One region of the Paenibacillus sp. FSL W7-1287 genome, then DNA from elsewhere that is predicted to be linked to it. Evidence: a T-box and tRNA genes for the amino acid it is inferred to sense, from the RefSeq annotation. Region 1 holds a T-box; the other holds one or more tRNA genes.
The links. A T-box is a leader RNA that pairs with one kind of tRNA and senses whether it is charged. The one in region 1 lies ahead of NSQ99_RS10900 (glutamine--tRNA ligase/YqeY domain fusion protein), so its partner is inferred to be a tRNA-Gln.

Region 1 (11,253 bases):
ATGGTCTTCCTAAAACAAGGATTGAAGAAGTACTTCAAATTATAGGTCTTGAGCATTCGGCTAAGAAGAGAGTAAAGAATTTCTCAATGGGTATGAAGCAGCGCTTAGGACTCGGAATAGCAATTATTCATAACCCGAAGCTGCTCATAGGGATTATGGCTTTGAGAACGCTGGGTGTATGAGAATCCATTTATGCCTGCAAGACTTTACGATGATGAAATTGCTATCGCAAGCTGTCTTGTGAAAATGGCTGATTACGCTTCTGGTGGTCCGTCTTTCTATAGTCTTGCAGAAGCTTCACAAGATCATTATTTAGGGATGTTAATAGAGCGGGCCGTAGCTACAGGAGAAACCATAGAATCTGAGACACAGCCTTGGGCTAACGTGAAGTAAAGCAAATTAGAATATGGATCATACCGAAAGTTTCCATGTGATAGAGCTCAGAAACGATCTAAATAGAAAGTAGGTCAATTTCTTACATATAATAGCCTGCTAAATAATCCAATAATGTCGAAGGCAAGATGTATTATAGATTAGAAGTCGCGTAAATCGCGATCCTCGGATTACCATCTATCTTCGAGAAGGTAATAAACCTTATGATGTAGAATAACTCATAAACCACATTGTAAGGGGCGACACTACATTGAATTTGATTAAAACATTTACCGAGGGTGAAGAAATCATCGGTTTTTATTTGTTAAAAAGAGCAGATATAAAGCAAACCAACTCAACACCTCCGAGAGATTATTTTGATTTTGTTTTTGCTGATACGAGCGGAGAGATTCCAGCTAAGCTCTGGGATGTTTCTCCTGTCGATAAAGAGACATACTTCCCGATGATGCTAGTAAAAGTTCAAGGTTTTGTTCAAATGTATCGTGATAAACCTCAACTTAAAATTAATCGAATTCGGAAGGCTACTGAAGAGGATGGTTACAACCTAACAGACTTTATCAGATCAGCTCCGATTCAAGCAATTGATCTAGTACACATGATTAAGCAAACTGCTGTCAGCATTCAAGATAGCGATGTTAGACGTGTCGTCGAGTACTGTGTCAGCAAGGTAGAAGAAAGGCTTATGCATTATCCAGCTGCTAAGGGGATGCACCACGCTTATTATGCCGGACTAGCCTATCATATTTGCAGAATGCTTGAGCTAGGAGAATTTGTCGTAAAACAGCGTCCTTTCCTTAATGCTGATCTAATCAAAGCGGGTATTATACTGCACGACATAGCTAAACCTGAGGAAATGAACGCAGAACTCGGCATCGTAACGGATTATAGCTTTAAGGGGAAGCTGATCGGGCATATTTCGCTAGCAGCAAACTGGATTATTGAAGCAGCCATTGCTCTCGGGTTGGATACCTCGGATGAAAAAATCGTTATACTCCAGCATCTCGTTCTTTCTCATCACAATCTTGGGGAATGGGGCAGTCCTGTGCAACCACAAATACCTGAGGCAATTGCTCTGCACTATATTGATACGCTAGATGCAAAGCTTCAGGCTGTTGAGGATGCGTTAGATTCGACACCTGATTCCGAAGAATGGACGCAGCCACTAAGAATCATTGAGAACAAACCCATTTACCGAATGAGAAAATAAAGTTTAAAGCTTATGGGGATGTAAAAGTTCTGATCTTTTAAGATCAAAGTGTACTGTAACTTGAATTGTAGTTTACAAAAGAGGGAATGATTTGATAATATTAGAGCAAATTCAAACGCGATGACGAGAAGAGTAAGGGAAAATGTCCTTGCACAGAGAGCTCCGGAAGCTGAAAAGGAGTCAAGAGCTTTTCCAAGAAACAAGCCTCTGAGCAGCATGTCGGAACCGTTACAGGGGATGGCATGACGGGAGCTCCCGTTACAGAGCTAGAGTATAAGCATTGCATGCAATGCCGTACTTGAAGAGGTTAATATGGCGACATATTAATGAAGCTGGGGTGGCACCACGAAATTTCGTCCCCAAGACATTAGGTCTTGGAGGTGAAATTTTTTTTTGTTTTTCCACACCCAGTTCATTAGGAGGAGTTGTCATGGTTAAAGAAAAGGAACACCAAACTGATAATTTTATATTTAGATGGATTAAGGAAGAGCTTGGACAGAATCCTTTTGGCAGGAATATGTGCACGCGCTTTCCACCCGAGCCTAATGGTTACCTTCACATTGGGAGCGCCTATGCCATACACACTAACTATTCGGTGGCTCAAAAATTTAATGGGACATTTCATTTGCGTTTTGATGATACCAATCCTCTTAAAGAGGACCTCGAGTACGTTAACGCGATCATTGAGGACATAAAGTGGCTAGGCTACGATCCGGGTAAACATATTTACTTTGGATCGGATTACTCACACGAAGTCTATAATGCTGCGGTTAAATTGATCAAGAAGGGGAAGGCCTACGTCTGTGATTTATCACCGAACGAAGTGACAGAGTATCGAGGAACTTTAACTGAGCCAGGTAAAAATAGCCCCTATAGAAACCGTTCAGTCGAGGAAAATCTGGAGCTGTTCGAAAAAATGAAAAACGGAGAATTCCCGGCTGCTTCTAAGGTTGTTCGCGCCAAAATTGATATGGCTTCGCCTAATATAAATATGCGAGATCCGATAATTTATCGAATTATCTTCGCTGAGCATTACAGGACAGGAAGTGAATGGTGTATCTATCCGATGTACGATTTTGCTCATCCGATCCAAGACGCAATGGAAGGGATCACCTACTCCTTATGCTCAGTTGAATTTAAAGATCATCGTCCCTTGTACGAATGGGTATTAAGAGAGCTTGACATCCCTGATCCTCCGCGGCAAAGGGAGTTTGGGCGGCTAAATTTAACAGGCGTTGTCACAAGTAAACGATTTTTAAGACAAATGGTTGAAGGTGGTTACGTTGACGGGTGGGATGATCCAAGGCTTCCAACGATACAAGGACTTAGAAGAAGAGGCTTTACACCGGAAAGCATCCGTAGTTTCATCGAGACAATTGGCGGAATTCGAACAGAAAGCATGGTGGACATATCCCTCTTAGATCATTGCCTCAGACAGGAGTTAAAAGAAAAATCGGTTAGCGTAATGGCGGTATTGCGCCCTCTGAAAGTCGTCATTACAAACTATCCTGAAGATGACGTGGAGATGCTAACGATTGATAATAATAGCGAAAACGAGGAACTGGGGAAGAGAGAGGTTCCTTTTTCCAGAACGATCTATATTGAGCGTAATGATTTTTTGGAGCAGCCGCCAAAGGGTTTTCACAGGCTAAGTCCGAATGCAGAGGTTAGGCTGAAGGGAGCTTATTTCATTAAGTGTGAAGAAGTGATCAAGGATCGTGAAACAGGAGAAATCACGGAACTTCACTGCACCTATGACCCGCTTACGAAGAGTGGCACTGGGTTTACAGGACGAAAGGTGAAAGGGACGATTCATTGGGTTTCTGCGGACCAGGCGGTAAAGATAGATGTTAATCTTTATGAAAAAATGCTGCTTGATGAAGAAACTTCGACGGAAGGTGGCAAAGAGTGGACTGAAAAGATAAATCCTAACTCATTGGTTACCATACAGGACGCACTTATTGAGCCTTCCATTAAAGATTTCCCTCCGGAAATGAAATTCCAATTTATCAGACATGGCTACTTTTGCCTGGATCGTAAGTCGAGAACGCATGATCAACTGATGTTTAACCGAATTGTTCCGCTAAAGGATAGTTGGGGCAAAAAATAATGCGCTACGTTGTCACACATAGAAATATATGGTTATAAGCAGGAGATTTCACCATCAGGAGATAGGAGATAGTCGCTCTATGTCATGACGGCAGCCGTTGGCAGGCTGCCGTTTTCAACATACAAGGAATATTACCAACAAAAAGTAATCCTTACACTGACGGAGTTTCAGTAAATTATTCATAGAGAAAGTCGTGCGTGATGATACCGGTATTGAAGATTCGTAATCGCTGCTCTTGATTCATGAATCTTTACTCCCAATACTCATCCCATATTACGCCCAATGATAGGATTGAAATGGTCTACTAATGTAACATTTTTTATCAAGGCTTCGTCAGAAGGATAAGGAGCCATTCCTGTAATGAAGTAATTAGAGCTTCGAGCAAAAAAGGACTTCCGATATAAGAAGAATTACAGGAAAAACAATACTTGATCGTGGGAGTTGATCATGATGACAATTAGGAAAAGAGTTCTCCATCTAACCATGCTTTGTGCAATACTGCTAATAACAGCTTGTGGGGGAGGAGATACGAACAATAAGCAGGGAACAGGTGATAACCCGCCTATTCAGGATGACATTCACTCAGTGAAAGCGATCGACAGGGGAGAAATTATTCAAACCAGTAATGATAGCTTGCTCATTACAACCTTCGTAGACAAGGGAGCCGATTCTTATGTAGATGCTATTTCGTTTCGAATTAATGATCAGACTGAGCTACTGAGTAAGAACGAAGAAGTGGTGACCCTTGACCAACTGACTGTTGGTGCACAGGTGGAAGCATGGCATACTGGAGTAGTAGCGGAATCATATCCTGCTCAAGCTACTGCAGTGAAAATTGTGTTGCTTGATGATGAGAATTCAGTGGATACTACGATTATTCGGGCAGAGGCCATTCGAATTGCACTTAACGCGCAAACAGAGGTGAATGGTCCTTGGGCAGTTAAGCAAGCGACGCTAGATGAAGGCAATGCGTTCTGGCTGGTGGAGATCGTAAATTTTCAATATATGGATCAACCGGTAACTGTACGCATTGATTCTAAATCAGGCGAAATCGTTCCGATTGTTGCAACGGAGAATGATGCATTCCGTTTATATAGCCCTCAAGCACATGAAGAATTAGGTCCTACGTTTACTGTTGAAGGAGAAGCCCGTGTTTTCGAAGCAGCATTCAGTTGGGTGTTGGAGGACGGTCACAACATACTAGCTGAAGGTCATGAAATGACTGATGCGGGTGCACCTGAATGGGGAAGATTTAAGTTTGATGTAAGTTTCGAGCACGCAACTCAGCCAAATATGATGTTAATTCTGTATGTCAGCAGCGCCAAAGACGGCAGCTCGGAGCATCAGCTCATTATCCCGCTAAAGGTTCCGGAGAACTTAATTAAATACTCTGCTGATCAGTAAGACCCGCCAATACCTACCTATAGTTACCTATTGGCACCAACGATACGAATAAGCTCACACAAGAAAAGTCGCCGCTGGCGGCTTTTCTTGTATTTACACTAACCGAATCATTATTCTGGATCGACTTCGTACATGACTAAATTGACACGTCTCATATCCCTAGTCCATCTTCAATCCCTATCGTGTTGGATTCTTAACTACCTAACGCCCATATCTTTTTGTATGTTTTTGTTTACAAATTACAATACATATAATTTCTGGGGTTGTTTTCCATCATCCCTTGTAGTAAATTTTGATTATTTATTGGGTGGAGCTTTTTCTAAATGCTGATTAAATGCTCTTAACGATACGAGGGGGAAGGAACGATCTTGAAGAGGCTACGCCATACATTCCAGCATATTAAAATCAATATCGCCAACAACTTATTTATGTTCAAATTAGCATGGAGTATACATCCGCAGAGAGTGGTGGCTGAGTTTGCAGTCCAAGCCGGTAGACAGCTTGCTAATGTATTTTTTACCGTATACTTCATGAAGTACATCATCGAGTCCATATCAATCGGAAGAGATTTTCAGCAAATTGTCTATTTCATATTGCTGACATTGGGTTTGCTTTTCGCATTAGTCTTGCTGGACAACTGGTATGATTATCGCTTCAAACCTATAAGCGATCTGAAGTTATATGAGAAGCTGTATCTCATTCTTTTTCGAAAGGCAGCTTCCGTAGAATTGAAGTGCTTTGAAGATCATGAGTTTTATAATAAATATACTAAAGCCATCCAAGAAGCGGATATACGAGTAAGCGCTGTTCTTGCCAATCTCTCTAGAATTATATTCGTCTCGCTTGCAACGATAAGTATATTTGCCGTCATGTACGCCATAGATCCGTGGGTGGTATGGTTTGCTTTATTGCCGATTATCGGCAATTTTTATTTTGGAAAAAAACTGAATCGACTTCAGTTTCAGCAAAATGATGAACGGATACCCTACCAAAGAAAAATGGACTATGTAAACCGTGTCATTTATTTATCGCACTTTGCCAAGGAAATTCGATTGTCCCGTATCTTTTCAGTACTGAGAAGCACTTATATTGAAGGGTATGACGGTGTCATTTCTGTCATTCATAAGTATCGAGTAAAGGCGGGAGTCATTTCCTTTTTGAAAATTTTTACTACCTTCACGCTCATTTTCCAAGGGGTATTGCTGTACGGTGCTTATCTAGCCATTGTTAAGCAATCGATTTCAATCAGTTCCTTTATCGTTCTTGGAAGCGCAATGGTTGGTGGCGCCTGGTCGCTCATCCGGCTGTCTGATAGTTTTGTAGAGATCAACAAGAACGGCATTTACACTGAAAATTTAAAAACTTTTTTAAGCTATGTTTCTGAAATTCAGGAGGATGCCGATCCAGTCAAACCCATTGCGCCGCCGATACAGCAATTAGCAATTCGGAATCTTCAATTTACGTATGATGGAGCAGATAGACCTTCTATTCGCCATATTACGATGGAAGTGAATAAGAATGAGAAAATTGCACTTGTTGGTCACAATGGAGCAGGTAAATCAACGTTAATTAAGCTCATGATGCGATTGTACGATGCTACTGAGGGAGAAATACTGTTAAATGGCCGCAATATAAAAGAGTTCGATCTCATGTCCTATCGCTCACTGTATGGGACTGTATTTCAGGATTTTAAGATTTTTTCGATGACAATTGCAGAGAACGTGCTTATGCGCGATGTGGAAACCGAAGCAGACCGCCAGCTCGTCATAAATGCGCTCAAGAAAAGCAGAGTATACGATAAGGTAGCCACTTTGCCGAAGGGAATAGATACGATGCTTACGAAGGAATTCGATGAACAAGGAGTGGTTTTATCAGGCGGTGAGTTTCAAAAGATTGCGATCGCGCGCATTTTTGCGCAACAGGCTGAACTACTCATTCTTGATGAGCCTACAAGTGCACTCGACCCGATTGCGGAATATGAAATATTTGAAAGTATGATGGAAGCCTGCAAGGATAAAGCCGTTGTCATTATTTCTCACCGCATGTCATCCGCTATGCTGGCAGACCGCATTTATTACATGGAGGATGGCGAAATTCAAGAGTCTGGTTCACACATGGAATTGATGCAGCTGCAAGGAAAATATGCGGAGCTATTCTTAAAGCAAGCAGAAAAGTATGTTGATCAAGATGAGTTGGCTGGGATGGTGAATCTGCATGAAGCCTAATAAGCATAGCTTTAGTCGGGTACTTAAAAATAATTGGTTTGTTTTGAAATACGGGCTGCGCTATTCACGAAAATATATCATCTTTACATGCTTGTATGCATGCTTGCAGGAAATCGAAATTTTTATCGAGCATGTTATTTTGATTAAGTTTGTGTTCGACAGCGTTCAATATGGAACTTCTTTTACTACGGTTGCCTTCTATATCGGACTAACCATTTTGTTTATCGCAATCTGCTTTGTACTAGACAGTATTTACTACCAGAGCGTTGAACCTAAAGGAAAAGAATTGCTGTATCAAAAGATAAGGATGGATCTTTACGGAAAAGCGATTAGTACCGATTTGGCAAATTATGATGATCCCGTTTACTATAATGATTATGTCTGGAGCGCCAATGATGCTCATAATCGAATAGATGCTACAATAAACAACATCAGAACCATTTGCAAATCCGTTACGGTTATCATAACCTCTATAAGCTTCTTCTTGTTCGTTGACAAGGTCGGTTTGCTGTTTGTGCTCGTGTCCTTCATTTTAACCCTAATTATCAGCATGATCACCAATAAAATCGGGTACAAAATGAGGATGGAGCTAAACGAAAAGGATCGCAAACGAATCTATTTGAAGCGGTTATTTTACTTAGCTGATTATGCAAAGGAATTAAGACTTTATTCCATCAAGGAGAGATTTTTTAGAAATTTCTCTGATACACATAAAGAGATGCACGGAATCGTGCAAAAGCATTCGAAAAAGCAGTTCTGGTTAAACTTTTCCTCTGAGTATTTTTTTAATGAGTTGATTTTGAGCGGCTTGTACGTCGTCTATGTTGTGTTTATGACGTTAGTGAAAGGAACGTTAAGTTTTGGAAGCGCGGTTACGCTGCTTAATTCATCCTGGCGTTTAAAGGGCAATTTGCAATATATGACGACGCTTATTAGCCAGATGCAAGAAAACAGCTTGTATATTGAGAAGTTAAGAAGCTTCCTGGATCAAAAGAACCGTCTGTTAGAAGCTGAAGATCCTATACCTGTGCCAAACAAGTTTGTTGGATTAACGCTAAGAGATTTATCATTCCAATATGGTCAATCCGGGCCGCCAATCCTCAAAAACGTTAATTTAAGCATTAAGCCTAGAGAAAAGATTGCAATCGTTGGCTATAATGGTGCGGGAAAAACGACATTGACAAAGCTGATCATGCGTCTATATGATGCAAGCTCTGGAGAAATTCTATTAAATGGGATACCCATCGATCAATTGAAGCTGGACGATTACCGAATGAAGATTAGCTCTGTGTTTCAGGATCATCAGTTGTTCGCTGCTACGCTTTCTCAAAACGTTGTCATGAACCATGCTGCATCAGGCGATACCTATCTGATAAGAGAAGCGCTAGAGAAAAGTGGTTTTGGCAGTAAGCTACAATCTTTGCGACTAGGGACCGAGACTTCCATTACTAAGGAATTTGACGATGCCGGGATCGAGTTATCTGGCGGAGAGGCTCAGAAGGTGGCGATCGCAAGAGTATTCGCCAAGCCGACTCTCCTAATTATATTAGACGAGCCTTCCAGTGCATTAGACCCTATGAGTGAATACCATTTGAATCAAGTCATGTTAGAGAAGGCGGAAGATAGACCGATCATTTTCATTTCCCATCGCTTATCGACGACCAAAATGGCGGATCGCATTCTCATGATGGAAAATGGTCAAATCATTGAGCAAGGCTCACACGAAGAGCTTATGAAAATCGACGGGAAATACGCTCAAATGTTTAACCTTCAGGCGTCCAGATATCGCGTGGTCGTTGGAACTTCTTAACGGATGATGTGAGGGAGTAGGAGGTAGCAGTTGAATCATACCTGCTTACCTATAAAATCCTACTGGAAGTTCAACCGTTCAATGAATTTCTAACGGAAAACGTTAGTTCAGTAATAAACAATGAGCAGGTGCTTCGGTATCCTGCTCATTTTATTAGACTAAAATGCAGGATAGCTCAATAATTTCGAGAATACTCTACAATATGAAGTGATTACGGAATTTGTAAAAAACGTCATGTGCAATACCTGCAAATTATTTTCAAAGAAGACTGAAAGGTTGATTTAATGAAGAAGTTACCCTTCGTAATAATATTAATACTAATTCTTTGTTCCTGTAGTAATCAGTTTGAAAGTGAAAAATGGTTAAAGAAACCAGAAAAAAGAAGCAGCATGGTGTATGATTTAATAAACAAATATGAGCTTGAGGAAATGACGGAAACTCAGATTGTTGATTTACTTGGGAAACCAGAACAAATAGTAGAGGAACCATTTCGTGAGTATGTATATTATTTAGGAAGAGCAGGATTGGGAGTAGATGACAGCTTGTTTCGACTCAAATTTAATAATGATGGTGAGCTTGAAAGTTATAAGATAACGTCTGGTAGCGTCAAGAATTTTGTGTAAATAAAAATAACCTTTACTTGTAGCAGTTGAATTACGTGTTGCTTTTGAACATGGCTTGTAGTTCTGCACGAGCTTGGTCAAAGCCAATATGACATCTTGTAGCAAAGCGTTGGTTATAGCCTTCGAACTGTGAAACTAAAAATTTCTCTAGTGCTTCTTCGTGAGGAAATTGTTCTTTCCGTTTCGTGTATTTCTTGATCTGCTTGTTAAAAGATTCAATAAGATTCGTAGAGTAAATGCTTCTCCAAATCGACTGTGGAAAGCTGTAAAACGTGAAGATATACGGATTCTCCACTAAAGCTTTCGTTGCTTTAGGATAAGCAGTTTTCCACTTATCACAGAAACGTTCTAGCGCTTCACGACCAGCTTGCTCATCCTTTGCGCGGTATATTGTTTTGAAATCATCACAGATCTCAGCACGATCAGACACACGCACTTTATGAGCAAGATTGCGAGCAAGATGAACACAGCAGGTTTGGTATTTGGCACTTGGAAAGACCTCGAAAATGGCATCAACCATACCTTTTAACCCATCAGAAATAAAGAGTAGCACTTCTTCTGTGCCTCTTTCTCGAAGGTCTTGCAGAAGCTCTTTCCATACGTAGGCAGACTCAGTTGGAGCGATGGCATAGCTAAGCACCTCCTTAGAACCGTCTTCACGAATGCCTACAGCTAGGTAAACGGCTTCTTTCGAAACAGTCTCACGCTTTACAGCAATGTAGGTTGCATCCAAATAGACACAGACATAGCGCTGGGCTAATGGGCGCTTTAGGAACGCATCAACATGCTCTACCATCACTTGCGTCATGTTAGATATGGTTTGTGGTGTGTAATGATGCCCATACATTTTCTCGATCAGATCAGCGATTTCAGTCATGGTTACGCCCTTTTGGAACATATGAATGACAAACGATTCTAACGTGTCGTTGGATCGCTTGTAGGGCGCTACGGTCTGCTGCTTGAACTCTCCATTACGATCACGAGGGATTTGAAGGTGCAGATCGCCGTATTCCGTATGGAGCGTACGTGTATAGCTGCCGTTACGAGAATTGCCTGTATTGAAGCCTGCACGATCATACTTTTCGTAATCTAGGAAGGCGGTTAACTCGGTTGTTAACAAGTGATTCATCGCTCTTTCGAGGTGAATACGAAAAATTTCAGTCACATCTTGTTTTGTAACTAGAGCTTGGACTAAATCTGTTGTAAAATGATTCATAGGGAAGACCTCTCTCTGTGAATTTTGTGTGGTAACTCAATTCTACAAGAAAAGGTCTTCCTTTTGCATTTATTCATTTACACATAATATTTTATACTCTCTAACGTCTGATTAGTTAAAGAATCGACTAATTCGCTTTTCATACCTTATATTTTATTTAAGTTACGATTACGGCTAGAATAATATATCGGCATTAATAATGAAGTTTGATTAAGAATGTATTGAGCAATTTAAGAAATAAATATATAAACGGACACCTGTAATA
Region 2 (11,253 bases), 2.3 Mb from region 1:
ACGGAGCTTACAGCAACTTCCTCAGCAGCCTCGCCTAATGCAGCTCGAATCGCCATCGTTTCACTATAATCGTTGTACGGTGTGCTCGTGCCGTGAACCGATATGTAATCCACCTCGTTTGGCTCAAGCCCCGCTTCAGCCATCGCTTGGCGCATAACCGTAATACACTCCCCACCATCAGGTGGAGAATCTGTAATCCGATAAGCATTCATCGTGCTCGAAAAACCTACAAGCTCGGCATAAATGTGCGCATTTCTAGCTAAGGCATGCTCTAGCTCCTCCAGCACAATCATCGTTGCGCCTTCGCCGATAACAAAGCCATCTCGTTCCTTGTCGAAAGGGCGGGAAGCATGTGCAGGATCATCGTTACGTGTAGATAAAGCACCTAGCAAGCTGAAGCCAAGCACGTCTATGTAATTAATCATCGAGTCGTATCCACCAGCGACCATAATCGAAGCCTCACCTGCTTGGATAGCACGAAAAGCGGTACCAATTGAATGTGCACTCGATGCGCATGCAGTATTGATCGTATACATCGGTCCAGCAGCACGAAGCCATTGCGCCATTAACGACGCTCCCGTAACACTGCTTCGCTTCAAAATATCGAGCGGACCGAAGAAGCCCTCTGCTGTCTCTTCATCATCCTTAAAGTAACGAATGAACGTTTCTTGAAACTGCTTTAGATCTGGGTAAATTAACCCGCAGCCCATAGCAATCCCGATATCCGGATTCGGTGCATCGCCCGCTGAAAGCTTCGCATCTTGGATAGCCTCCAAAAAAGCATTAAGCCCAAAGCCAGAGGATCGAGAAAGAAGCTTAGTCAGCTTTACCGGTAGTGTTGGGTGCAGTTCAAAATCTTTAACCTCAGCAGCAATTCGCGTATCCATACTTGAAGCATCAAACAATGTAATCGTGTCCGTTCCCGACTTTCCAGCTAGCATATTACGCCATGTCTGTTCTGTATTGAGACCTAGTGGTGTTACGCAGCCTAATCCAGTAACAACAACTCTTTTCTTCATTGCCCCTCCCCCGATGACAGCTCATGAAACGTACGCTTTGTACGCTCTACATCCTCCAGCTCAGCAGTCGAAACTAGAGAACACATCATATAGTTCATCTTCATTACCACTTCATCATTTACAGCACCATGCCCAGAAAAAACCGCCGCATTTTCATGCAGCGAATCTACATGCCCGTATAGCACAAGCTCATCTCCAGGGATGACACGCTTATGGAAGGTGATCGATTCTGCTGACAGAAGCACGGCTCGCTGCTTAAAATTTGTCGTCAGCATAATAAGCCAAGCACCTGCCTGACATAGTGCCTCCACCATTAAAGGCTCCGGAAAATAATGCTCACCCGTAATCGCATCCTTCATGTAGCAATCCTGGTAATTCAACAATTTACTTGCTGTAATCGATTCACCTGCATTCCAATCCTTTATCCGGTCAACCATATAAAATCTCATAACGAACACCTCACTTTCGTTCTTGATCAAGCAGCAGTACGACTTGAGCGATCGCATATTCATCGGAATGGCTAAGCGATACATCCATCGAAACTACACCCAGCTTGTTGACGAACTGAAGCGCATTGCCTAGCAGCTCTAGGTTGGGCTTACCAGATAAAGCCTCGTTTCTAATCCCGATCTCATTCAGCTCTATCCCTTTGCCCATGCCCGTTCCAATCGCTTTAAGGAAAGCCTCCTTCGCCGCAAACCTAGCCGATAAATACTCAGCCTTCCTTCGTTTCCCTTCCGCATAGGCAAGCTCCCTTAATGTAAAAATACTATCCATTCTTAGCTGATTGGATAGTATTTTTTTCTCCATAATGGCAACGCTTTGCAGGTCCACTCCGGTACGGATATCAAGTTTAGTGAGTAACAGAAGCCATTTCTCCTTTTCTGATCTCAACAAGGCTAACCAGATTGTCTACCGTGAACAGCGTAAGCACTCGTTCCGCTTCAAACTTGCGCAAGCTGTCTACATCAATTTGAGGCAAGCTTTTTTTAAGCTGTGCTAAGCCAACATCAGAGAGATAGCCTTCCTCTGTCCCGAACTCCTCGTCTGGAATTCCACCTGTAATCATTAGCGTAATGTCGTTGATCGTTACCTTGAAGCCTAGCTTACGCTCAATACGGAAGAGTACATCGAGCAGATCTAGCGATTCAGCACCCAAATCCCCAAGCAACGTTGCTTCACCTACTACTTCATCCTCGTCTACACCAATTGCATCAACTAATGCTTGCTGAACAACCTCAAAAATTTCATTGCGTTCCATGTTCATTCCTCCAATTGTTTTTATAATGGTCTACCAATTCCAACGGTGCATAGTGCACCGCCATCCACAGCAAGTGTACTTCCCGTGATGTGACTTGCATCATCCGATGCTAAAAACAGCACGGCTTGTGCTACCTCCTCGGGCTTACCAAACCGCTTTTGCGGTATTTGAGGGAGATAGCGCTTTTCTTCCTTCAGCAAGCCTTCCACCATTTCGGTCTCAGAGAAGCCTGGCAATACAGCGCATACTCTAATATTGAAGCGCGCGAGCTCAACAGCGGCAGTACGAGTAAATGCGTTAATTGCAGCCTTCGAGCATGCGTAATTCGATTGTCCGACCCAGCCGCCTTCACTCATTGCAGAGGATACATTGACGATAACCCCGCTTCGCTGAAGCATCATTGGCTCCAGTGCAGCCTTCGAGCAATTGAACACTCCACCAAAATTAACATTCATCACCTTCTGCCAATCTTCAGGCTCCATCTGGAATACTAATCGATCATAAGCGATTCCTGCGTTGTTAACGACGATGTCGAGCTTTCCATATGTATCTAAAATAAACGTCATCATTTCCTTTACCTGCTGCATGTCACTTACATCAGCTCTATAGATGGATGCGGTACCTCCTTGTGCCTTAATGAGCTTACAAACTTCCTCCGCTTGAGCTTGGTTGCGGTTATAGTTAATGACTACCGTTGCACCTCGACTTGCAGCTGCTATACTTATTGCTCGACCAATCCCGCGAGACCCACCCGTAACAAGCATCACTTTATCTGTCAAATTCACTTCCCTACACCTCCCTTCGAATAGAGCGTCACGCGCGTGTGATGTTCATCGTCATGCGCAGTGCTATGTTCAGCGTCATGCACCAGTATGATGTGCAGCGCTAATGTGTCTCATTGTTGCCCATCCATGTCGTCAGCTATGTATGTTGACTGTACAATGCGCTAGCTATCATTCGTTCTGTACGTTGACCTATGTGGGCTACATAATATGTAAGTTACGCGTACTACCTTTTCCACTTCTGCCAGCCAGTCTATGTCGATATTGCCTTCGTCTTATTAAGCCACGACTCAAGCTTTTTGTAGCTATCGATATTGACAGCCTGAATGGAGTGATCTAGGTGCTTAACAAGTCCACTTAATACGCGTCCTGGTCCAACTTCTACAAACTGGACATCGTCCATTGCTTCTACTACTTTAGCGACAACCTGCTGCCACTTTACTGGCGCAGTCGCTTGAGCTACCAGAAGCTCCGCTACTCTATCTCCATCTGTCTCGAATGCTTCGCTTACGCTGCTAATTAATGGTACTTGCAGTGGCTGTATAGATATCTGTTCAATTTTACTTCTCAATGCTGGAACGATGCCTTCGATAAGTGGACTGTGAAATGCTCCACTAACCGGTAGCTTTACAACTCGCTCCGCACCTTCCGCTTCAGATGCACGCATCGCTTCATGTACCAGTTCATCCTCACCTGAAATCACTAGCTGTGAAGGACCATTATAGTTCGCAATCATAATTACTCCGCGCTCACGCAGCGATGCACAGATAGCTTCCAGCTTTTCAGCATCTAGCCCCATAATGGCTGCCATACTCCCAGCATGCATTTTCTGAGCATGCTGCATAAGCCGTCCTCGTTCAGCTACAATTTCAAGACCTTCCAGGAAGCTAAAGCCCTTTGCCGCAGCAACTGCGGAAAACTCCCCTAAGCTATGACCGATTACCGCTGAGCTGCTTACTTCATGCTCTTCAAGCAAAGCATGCAATGCCATAGACACGGTATAGATAGCTGGTTGTGCATACTGCGTCTGCTTAAGCTGCTGCTCATCACCGGAAAAACAAAGCTCACTTAGCTTGTATCCTAGCAACTCATCTGCAGCTTCGAAATAATTTTGTCGAATAGCAGGAAAATTTTCATAGATCTCTTTCCCCATACCCAGTCTCTGCGATCCCTGCCCCGGAAACATAAAACATATCTGCATAATTGAACGAGCCTCCATATCACAATTCCATAAATTTGTATTTATGGTGCTACATACCTAATGATATACAGTTTTCTCATTCAAGTTAATAGCTTTAAACCTCTAAACATCTAGTAGTCAAACACTATTTTTTCAGTGGAATTCATGCAAAACTACTATTTACCAAATTAGCTACAACTTGTATTGTGGGAATGTCGTATATGAGAAGAAGGACGAGTCACAACATTTGTCAAAAGGAGTTGAAATTTGTGGAGTTAAGCGAAGCATTAAGACAACATTTATTAGAGATATTTTCCCAGCTACCATATGAGCAGTGGGACGAGCGTTTTCAAGAGATATGCCAACATAATTCCGAGCTGCAAAAGTATAATGATCTCCCTAGCTACGATCTACTAATCGAACTCATGGAGTATAGCTTTGGTCAAATCGTTAGTCACATTGACCCGATTGTGTCAGACCCCAAGCTAGATACTGTTTCGAAGCTGCAATTATTGACAAAGGCATTTATAAAATTTGCGATTAGTGATCCATACGCTTATCGTATTGCATTTCTAGTTAGGCCAGCAGGCAACACCCATGAGCATATTCCAGTTGAATCCGCTATTCGTTTCCGTGTGCTCATAAGAAAGGTTTTTCGATCATTATCACAGCGACATTCCCGTACTGAGCCCTTAGAATTACAGGTACAAGGCTTAATGTGCGTGCTTAATGGCATTGTTGTATCGTCTTTGTTCCTGCAGCGTATGGATCTCATCGAAGTAGAAAGCTTAAGCAGCTATGTCACTTCTCATTATTTACGCGGAATTTTGCAAGAGAATTTTCCTCAAAGTTAAAGTGTTGACAAATATTGGTGTTATTGCTATAGTGATCTCGGAAACTAAAAATTAAATTTCAGTTTCCATTGATCCTACCAGCAGTACATTTAAGGAGCGAACATATTGGACGAAATCAATCAAGAAGCTATGCAACTTAAAGATAAAATTATGAAAAAGTATTTTCAGCTTGGTATGGAGCAAGGATTCAGTAAAGTATTACTCGATCAAGTCGCCTCAGAGCTCTCGATCAGTAAAAAAACGATTTACAAATTTTTCACAAGTAAAGAAGAAATTATATCTGCTTGTATCGATGACGTCTTTACTACGATTGATGCTGAGGTGCTTCCGATCATGACGGATCAATCCATTGGCATTATTGAAAAAATCACTCGTTTACCAGAGATCGTAGCGAAGCATCTTATGTTCTTTACTCGTCAGCAGGTTGTAGAGATTCAACGGACATTTCCTCATCTGTGGAGCAAAGTATTAGAGCAGCGGAAGCTAAGAATTGAACGCTATGAAGCGTTGTTTCGAGCAGCCAAAGAAAGAGGGTTCATTATTGACGTAGAGCCTAAGCTACTCGTTCACTTCTTTCTAGTAACGATTGAAGCCTTTACGAAGGAAAGCTTTATGGATGAGCACAATATTTCGTATGCAGAGTCTCTTCAGATGGTAAGTAAAATTTTGTTAGAAGGAATATTGAGTAAATCGAGTAATTGAAAGGAGACCAGTTTATGAAAAACAAAAATGTTCTCATTGTTGGGGCTTCAAGCGGTATCGGGCGGGCTGTATCGTTACAGTTCGCGAGGGAAGGTGCGAATGTCATCATCTCCTCCCGATCATCAAGTGCGCTTGAATCCTTAAGGAGGCAAATCGAAGTAAGTGGAGGATCATGCTATGTGCATCCTTGTGACATATGCTCAGAGGAAGCGGTTCAGCAGTTAATTGCGGAGACTACTGAGCGATTTGGTCATATTGATATCGCTATTTTAGGTTCTGCGGTGCAGTATATCGATCGTGTGGATCAGCTTGATCTTAGTGAGGTTGATGCAATGTTCCAGACCAACGTCGTAGGCATTATTCGTTGCTCTCGCTATTTGCTACCTCATATGCTTAAACGAAAATCGGGGCAGATCGTGCTAATCTCATCAATTATGGCCGAGGCCGCATTCCCACAAATGGTTCCTTATGGTGCGACGAAAGCAGCGATATCTAACTTTGCTCGAGGTTTGCAAAGAGAGGTTGCCCCTCAGGGTGTAGTTGTCACGCTCGTTTCACCAGGTCATATGAATACCAATCTAAGCTCACATCTTCAGGATCGGCTTCCGCACTGGTATGGTAAATCAGGCTCCCTGGACATTAACAAGGTAGCAGAAGAAATGGTAGTAGCGATAAAAAATAAACGTACAGAGGTTGTCATTGGCCGTCAAAATAAAATGCTTGGGCAAATGATTAAGTTTTTACCTCCTGTAGCGAACAATATCATCCGAAAGATAACTACCTAAGCTTTATTATTCGGAAGGAGTAGATTATATGGATTTGGAAACAGATATTATTATCGTCGGTGGTGCTGTTGCAGGCGCTGCACTAGCATGTGCATTAGCTAAATATAATTTCAAGGTTCTTGTCGTTGACCGCCGTAAGGATCCTGGCAGTATGAATCGCGGAGATGGACTGCAGCCAAGAACGCTAGAGATTCTTGAGCAGTGGGGTGTGCTACAGCAATTTCAACAAATCCCTCATATCAAATCCTATGGCATCGAGCTTCATCACGGGGTGTTCAAGGAGCTTATGAAAATTGACCTCAAGCCACTGTCTTCAAGTAAATATAATTACATTATGAACATTCCCCATCGTGAGATTGAGCAAGGCCTGCTTGATTGGGCAAACAGCTACGAGCATATTCAGATTATGCGAGGAAGCTCTGTAGAGCGTATGCTCTACAATGATCAAGGCAACGTATCCGGTGTGGTTATTAAGACGGGCAAGGAGCTAACCACCTGCCATGCTAAAATTGTCGTCGCAGCAGATGGAGGGCAATCGCTACTTCGTAAGGAGCTTAGCATTAAGGCAGATCGAATGGTGTATAATCATGAGCTTGTCGTGCTTCATATGCCTCGACCTGCTTCGTTTCAGGGTGACCTAAGAACACAGGTTCATCTGCATCGAGACGGTGCTGTTGTATTAATCCCATTACCCGATCAGCAAATGAGAATTACAGTCGTTGTCCCATCTGGAAAGGCTTCAGAGTGGCGAAAATACAGTGATAACGAGCTACTGCAGCAATTAGCAAGACGTGTGCCTATGTTAAAAGAAATTAGCATCTTCCATCGCGAGGGTGAGCACGTCTACAAAATGGTACGCATGCACGCTGATCAATACTATGCGAAGCAAGCTGCCCTGATCGGTGATGCAGCTCATCTCACTCATGCATCTTCCGGACAAGGGATGAATATGGCCATTCAAGACGCGGACGTCTTAAGTAAACTGCTTGCCAAAAGCTTGCACGGTCAGCTGGCCATTGACGAGGCTCTTGCATTGTACGAGCAAGTCCGCAAGCCTATAAACGAGGATATCCTCTCAAGATCAAACTTCATGTCTTCAGTCGTGTTTACTCCCAACAAACTTCTTCATGCCGGAAAAATGTTTGGCATGTTCTCAACGAGATTCCTACCTGGTCTACGACACAAAATTAGCAGTAAAATCGCACTTGGCATTGCAGGTGTAAATCAAGAAGAAACCATTCGGTTGCAATTATCTTCAGTTATAGAGCATATGTGATAGGATTGGAGAGAGACCATAATGGATAATGTTAGAATCAACATTCTAATTGGAGTTCCGAAAAACTTTCTGTGGAAAATTGGCATTGAAAAGGCTATTAGCAGTATGCCTAGCTATTCAATTATCGGTGAATATGCAAGTGGTGAGGAGATCATTACAGCATGTAAGGAATCAACCATTAGATTGCTCATACTCGATCAGCAGCTTAACGATATGACAGCTGTCGAGCTGCATGAACGTTTGATCTCCAAGAAAATAAACATTCCGATTTTATTAATTGGAGACAATAAAACCATCGACACCGAAATTAGTGAGCTGTTCCAAATCGGAATCAAAGGTTATATTCTTAATAATTGCACTGAGGAGCAGCTTATGGATGCAATAACCCATGTGAGCAGAAATAAGGAATGGTGCTCACCAACCTGTAACCCTAGGCTTTTTATCTCAAAAAGCCTATCCAATAGATTCGATCATACCCGAAAAAAGATAACGCATCGAGAGCATGAAATATTAAATCTCATGATGAAGGGTCACAATAACAGTGAAATTTCTGATTTACTATGTCTAAGCATCAATACGGTGCAAAATCATATCTGTAATATCTACTCTAAATTCGGTGTTAGAGAGCGATTAAAAGCCATTAATTATGCGCTAAAGGAAGGATTAATTGAGATTTAGTGCAGCACGACGATTAAAACTTCACTCCCCCATCGACGCCTTAGCTCGGATCAAGTATTCATAGCTCGTTACGATATCCCTTCCACACAACAAAAAAACCACCAGATCAACTGGTGGTGTCCAATTCGTATATGGTGCGCGTGGAGGGACTTGAACCCCCACGGTCGCCCGCTAGATCCTAAGTCTAGTGCGTCTGCCAATTCCGCCACACGCGCACATTGTGTATACTCATATGAACTTGTCCTTTAAGGAGTTAAATGGTGCGCGTGGAGGGACTTGAACCCCCACGGTCGCCCGCTAGATCCTAAGTCTAGTGCGTCTGCCAATTCCGCCACACGCGCACATTGTATACTCATATGAACTTGTCCTTTAAGGGTTAATGGTGCGCGTGGAGGGACTTGAACCCCCACGGTCGCCCGCTAGATCCTAAGTCTAGTGCGTCTGCCAATTCCGCCACACGCGCACACCCAAAAATTGAGTACCTTTATAGAATACAGGATTGAAAAAGAAAAGTCAACTATTTTCCACTGTAAAATTTCTACACTAACATGCTTAATAATGTGCAATATGTTCAAGCCTTCTGCTGCATGAAGCATGTAGCAGAAGGCTTGATCTATTGCTATGATATGCCATCTTTGATTGCTATTCAGGCAAACTTGTCGTTGCAGCTACCTTAGCTGTAATAATCTCGCTGCCCAAAATTGGACTTTCACCGGAAGGGGGACCTTGGTTAGCATGTGCCTGATGGAACATATCACTATTTCTCCATGCTTCGAAGCTTTCATAAGTATCCCGGTACATATTCACATCCATAATGTCATGATCCTCATGATTAACGATCAGTACCTCTACTTTGTGAAAGCCTTCTAGCTTGTGCATAGGACTTGGTGCTGTAAAGCGAGGTGCCATTTTCTCAGCAAACCCCTTTTTGGTTTTGATACGATTGGTAACGACGATCATCATCTTCACTCCTTCTTTTATAATACTCCGATTAATTACGTAAGGAGCTTAATTAGCCCCTGTTAGCCCTATTAAGCAGTGTTGTTTAACGTGAAATTGTATGTACACTCTACACTCCTGGTAACAACTATTATAGTATAAGCTAATTTCATCTTATTAATCAAAATTAGCAGGTGCTCTAATAAATAAAAACATAGAAATACAAAAAAACCACCAGATTAACTGGTGGTGTCCAATTCGTATATGGTGCGCGTGGAGGGACTTGAACCCCCACGGTCGCCCGCTAGATCCTAAGTCTAGTGCGTCTGCCAATTCCGCCACACGCGCACATTGTATAAAACTGGTGAGCCATGAAGGACTCGAACCTTCGACACCCTGATTAAAAGTCAGGTGCTCTACCAACTGAGCTAATGGCTCTCATAAGAGAAAATGGCTGGGGATCAAGGATTCGAACCTTGGAATGACGGAGTCAAAGTCCGTTGCCTTACCGCTTGGCTAATCCCCATTATAATGGTGGAGGATGACGGGATCGAACCGCCGACCCTCTGCTTGTAAGGCAGATGCTCTCCCAGCTGAGCTAATCCTCCAATTTGGTGACCCGTAGGGGATTCGAACCCCTGTTACCTCCGTGAAAGGGAGGTGTCTTAACCCCTTGACCAACGGGCCATATTCATTTGTACGTCTTGTCCAACCATGTTGTAAATGGAGCTCTCAACCGGGATCGAACCGGTGACCTCATCCTTACCATGGATGCACTCTACCGACTGAGCTATGAGAGCAATGGCTCCCCGAACAGGACTCGAACCTGTGACAACTCGATTAACAGTCGAGTGCTCTACCAACTGAGCTATCAGGGAACGATACAGTCGCTCACATTGTTCGCTATAAGCAAACAATATTGAAGGTTGTACCTTCAAAACTGGATATGAAAGTTGTGAATCTCCAAAGTAATCAAGCAGAAGCATATGCTTCCGATGTGACTTGTGAACCTTCGCTTGCGCTCCGTATTCAAAGTCTGTAGGATAAGCCCTCGACCGATTAGTACTGGTCAGCTCCATGCATTGCTGCACTTCCACCCCCAGCCTATCAACCTCGTCGTCTTCAAGGGGTCTTACTAATTGGGAAATCTCATCTTGAGGGGGGCTTCACGCTTAGATGCTTTCAGCGCTTATCCCTTCCGTACTTGGCTACCCAGCTATGCTTCTGGCGAAACAACTGGTACACCAGCGGTACGTCCATCCCGGTCCTCTCGTACTAAGGACAGCTCCTCTCAAATTTCCTACGCCCGCGACAGATAGGGACCGAACTGTCTCACGACGTTCTGAACCCAGCTCGCGTACCGCTTTAATGGGCGAACAGCCCAACCCTTGGGACCTACTTCAGCCCCAGGATGCGATGAGCCGACATCGAGGTGCCAAACCTCCCCGTCGATGTGGACTCTTGGGGGAGATAAGCCTGTTATCCCCAGGGTAGCTTTTATCCGTTGAGCGATGGCCCTTCCATGCGGTACCACCGGATCACTAAGCCCGACTTTCGTCCCTGCTCGACTTGTAGGTCTCGCAGTCAAGCTCCCTTATGCCTTTACACTCTTCGAATGATTTCCAACCATTCTGAGGGAACCTTTGGGCGCCTCCGTTACTTTTTAGGAGGCGACCGCCCCAGTCAAACTGCCCGCCTGACACGGTCCCTTCACCAGATTCATGGTGACAGGTTAGAACTCCGATACGATCAGGGTGGTATCCCAACGGCGCCTCCA

Region 2: it has a tRNA-Gln gene. The T-box ahead of NSQ99_RS10900 (glutamine--tRNA ligase/YqeY domain fusion protein) is inferred to sense a tRNA for this amino acid. The anticodon was not compared.

The regions. Positions count from the first base shown of each region.
Region 1 is NZ_JBBORD010000001.1:2,383,098-2,394,350, forward strand. Features, by position in the region: gene NSQ99_RS10885 (ATP-binding cassette domain-containing protein) at 1-182, shown strand, start outside; partial or broken gene NSQ99_RS10890 (Gfo/Idh/MocA family protein) at 166-393, shown strand; gene NSQ99_RS10895 (3'-5' exoribonuclease YhaM family protein) at 644-1,600, shown strand; T-box leader at 1,712-1,964, shown strand; gene NSQ99_RS10900 (glutamine--tRNA ligase/YqeY domain fusion protein) at 2,031-3,710, shown strand; gene NSQ99_RS10905 (Gmad2 immunoglobulin-like domain-containing protein) at 4,158-5,114, shown strand; gene NSQ99_RS10910 (ABC transporter ATP-binding protein) at 5,483-7,339, shown strand; gene NSQ99_RS10915 (ABC transporter ATP-binding protein) at 7,329-9,149, shown strand; gene NSQ99_RS10920 (hypothetical protein) at 9,434-9,772, shown strand; gene NSQ99_RS10925 (IS256 family transposase) at 9,804-10,988, opposite strand.
Region 2 is NZ_JBBORD010000001.1:116,120-127,372, forward strand. Features, by position in the region: gene NSQ99_RS00500 (beta-ketoacyl-[acyl-carrier-protein] synthase family protein) at 1-1,019, opposite strand, end outside; gene NSQ99_RS00505 (hypothetical protein) at 1,016-1,468, opposite strand; gene acpS (holo-ACP synthase) at 1,479-1,853, opposite strand; gene NSQ99_RS00515 (acyl carrier protein) at 1,873-2,280, opposite strand; gene NSQ99_RS00520 (SDR family NAD(P)-dependent oxidoreductase) at 2,301-3,065, opposite strand; gene fabD (ACP S-malonyltransferase) at 3,316-4,263, opposite strand; gene NSQ99_RS00530 (hypothetical protein) at 4,512-5,096, shown strand; gene NSQ99_RS00535 (TetR/AcrR family transcriptional regulator) at 5,202-5,798, shown strand; gene NSQ99_RS00540 (SDR family NAD(P)-dependent oxidoreductase) at 5,813-6,583, shown strand; gene NSQ99_RS00545 (FAD-dependent oxidoreductase) at 6,612-7,859, shown strand; gene NSQ99_RS00550 (LuxR C-terminal-related transcriptional regulator) at 7,881-8,537, shown strand; tRNA gene NSQ99_RS00555 (tRNA-Leu) at 8,670-8,752, opposite strand; tRNA gene NSQ99_RS00560 (tRNA-Leu) at 8,796-8,878, opposite strand; tRNA gene NSQ99_RS00565 (tRNA-Leu) at 8,918-9,000, opposite strand; gene NSQ99_RS00570 (heme oxygenase) at 9,180-9,500, opposite strand; tRNA gene NSQ99_RS00575 (tRNA-Leu) at 9,742-9,824, opposite strand; tRNA gene NSQ99_RS00580 (tRNA-Lys) at 9,839-9,914, opposite strand; tRNA gene NSQ99_RS00585 (tRNA-Gln) at 9,928-10,002, opposite strand; tRNA gene NSQ99_RS00590 (tRNA-Val) at 10,009-10,084, opposite strand; tRNA gene NSQ99_RS00595 (tRNA-Glu) at 10,089-10,163, opposite strand; tRNA gene NSQ99_RS00600 (tRNA-Thr) at 10,201-10,276, opposite strand; tRNA gene NSQ99_RS00605 (tRNA-Asn) at 10,279-10,354, opposite strand; rRNA gene NSQ99_RS00610 (23S ribosomal RNA) at 10,516-11,253, opposite strand, start outside.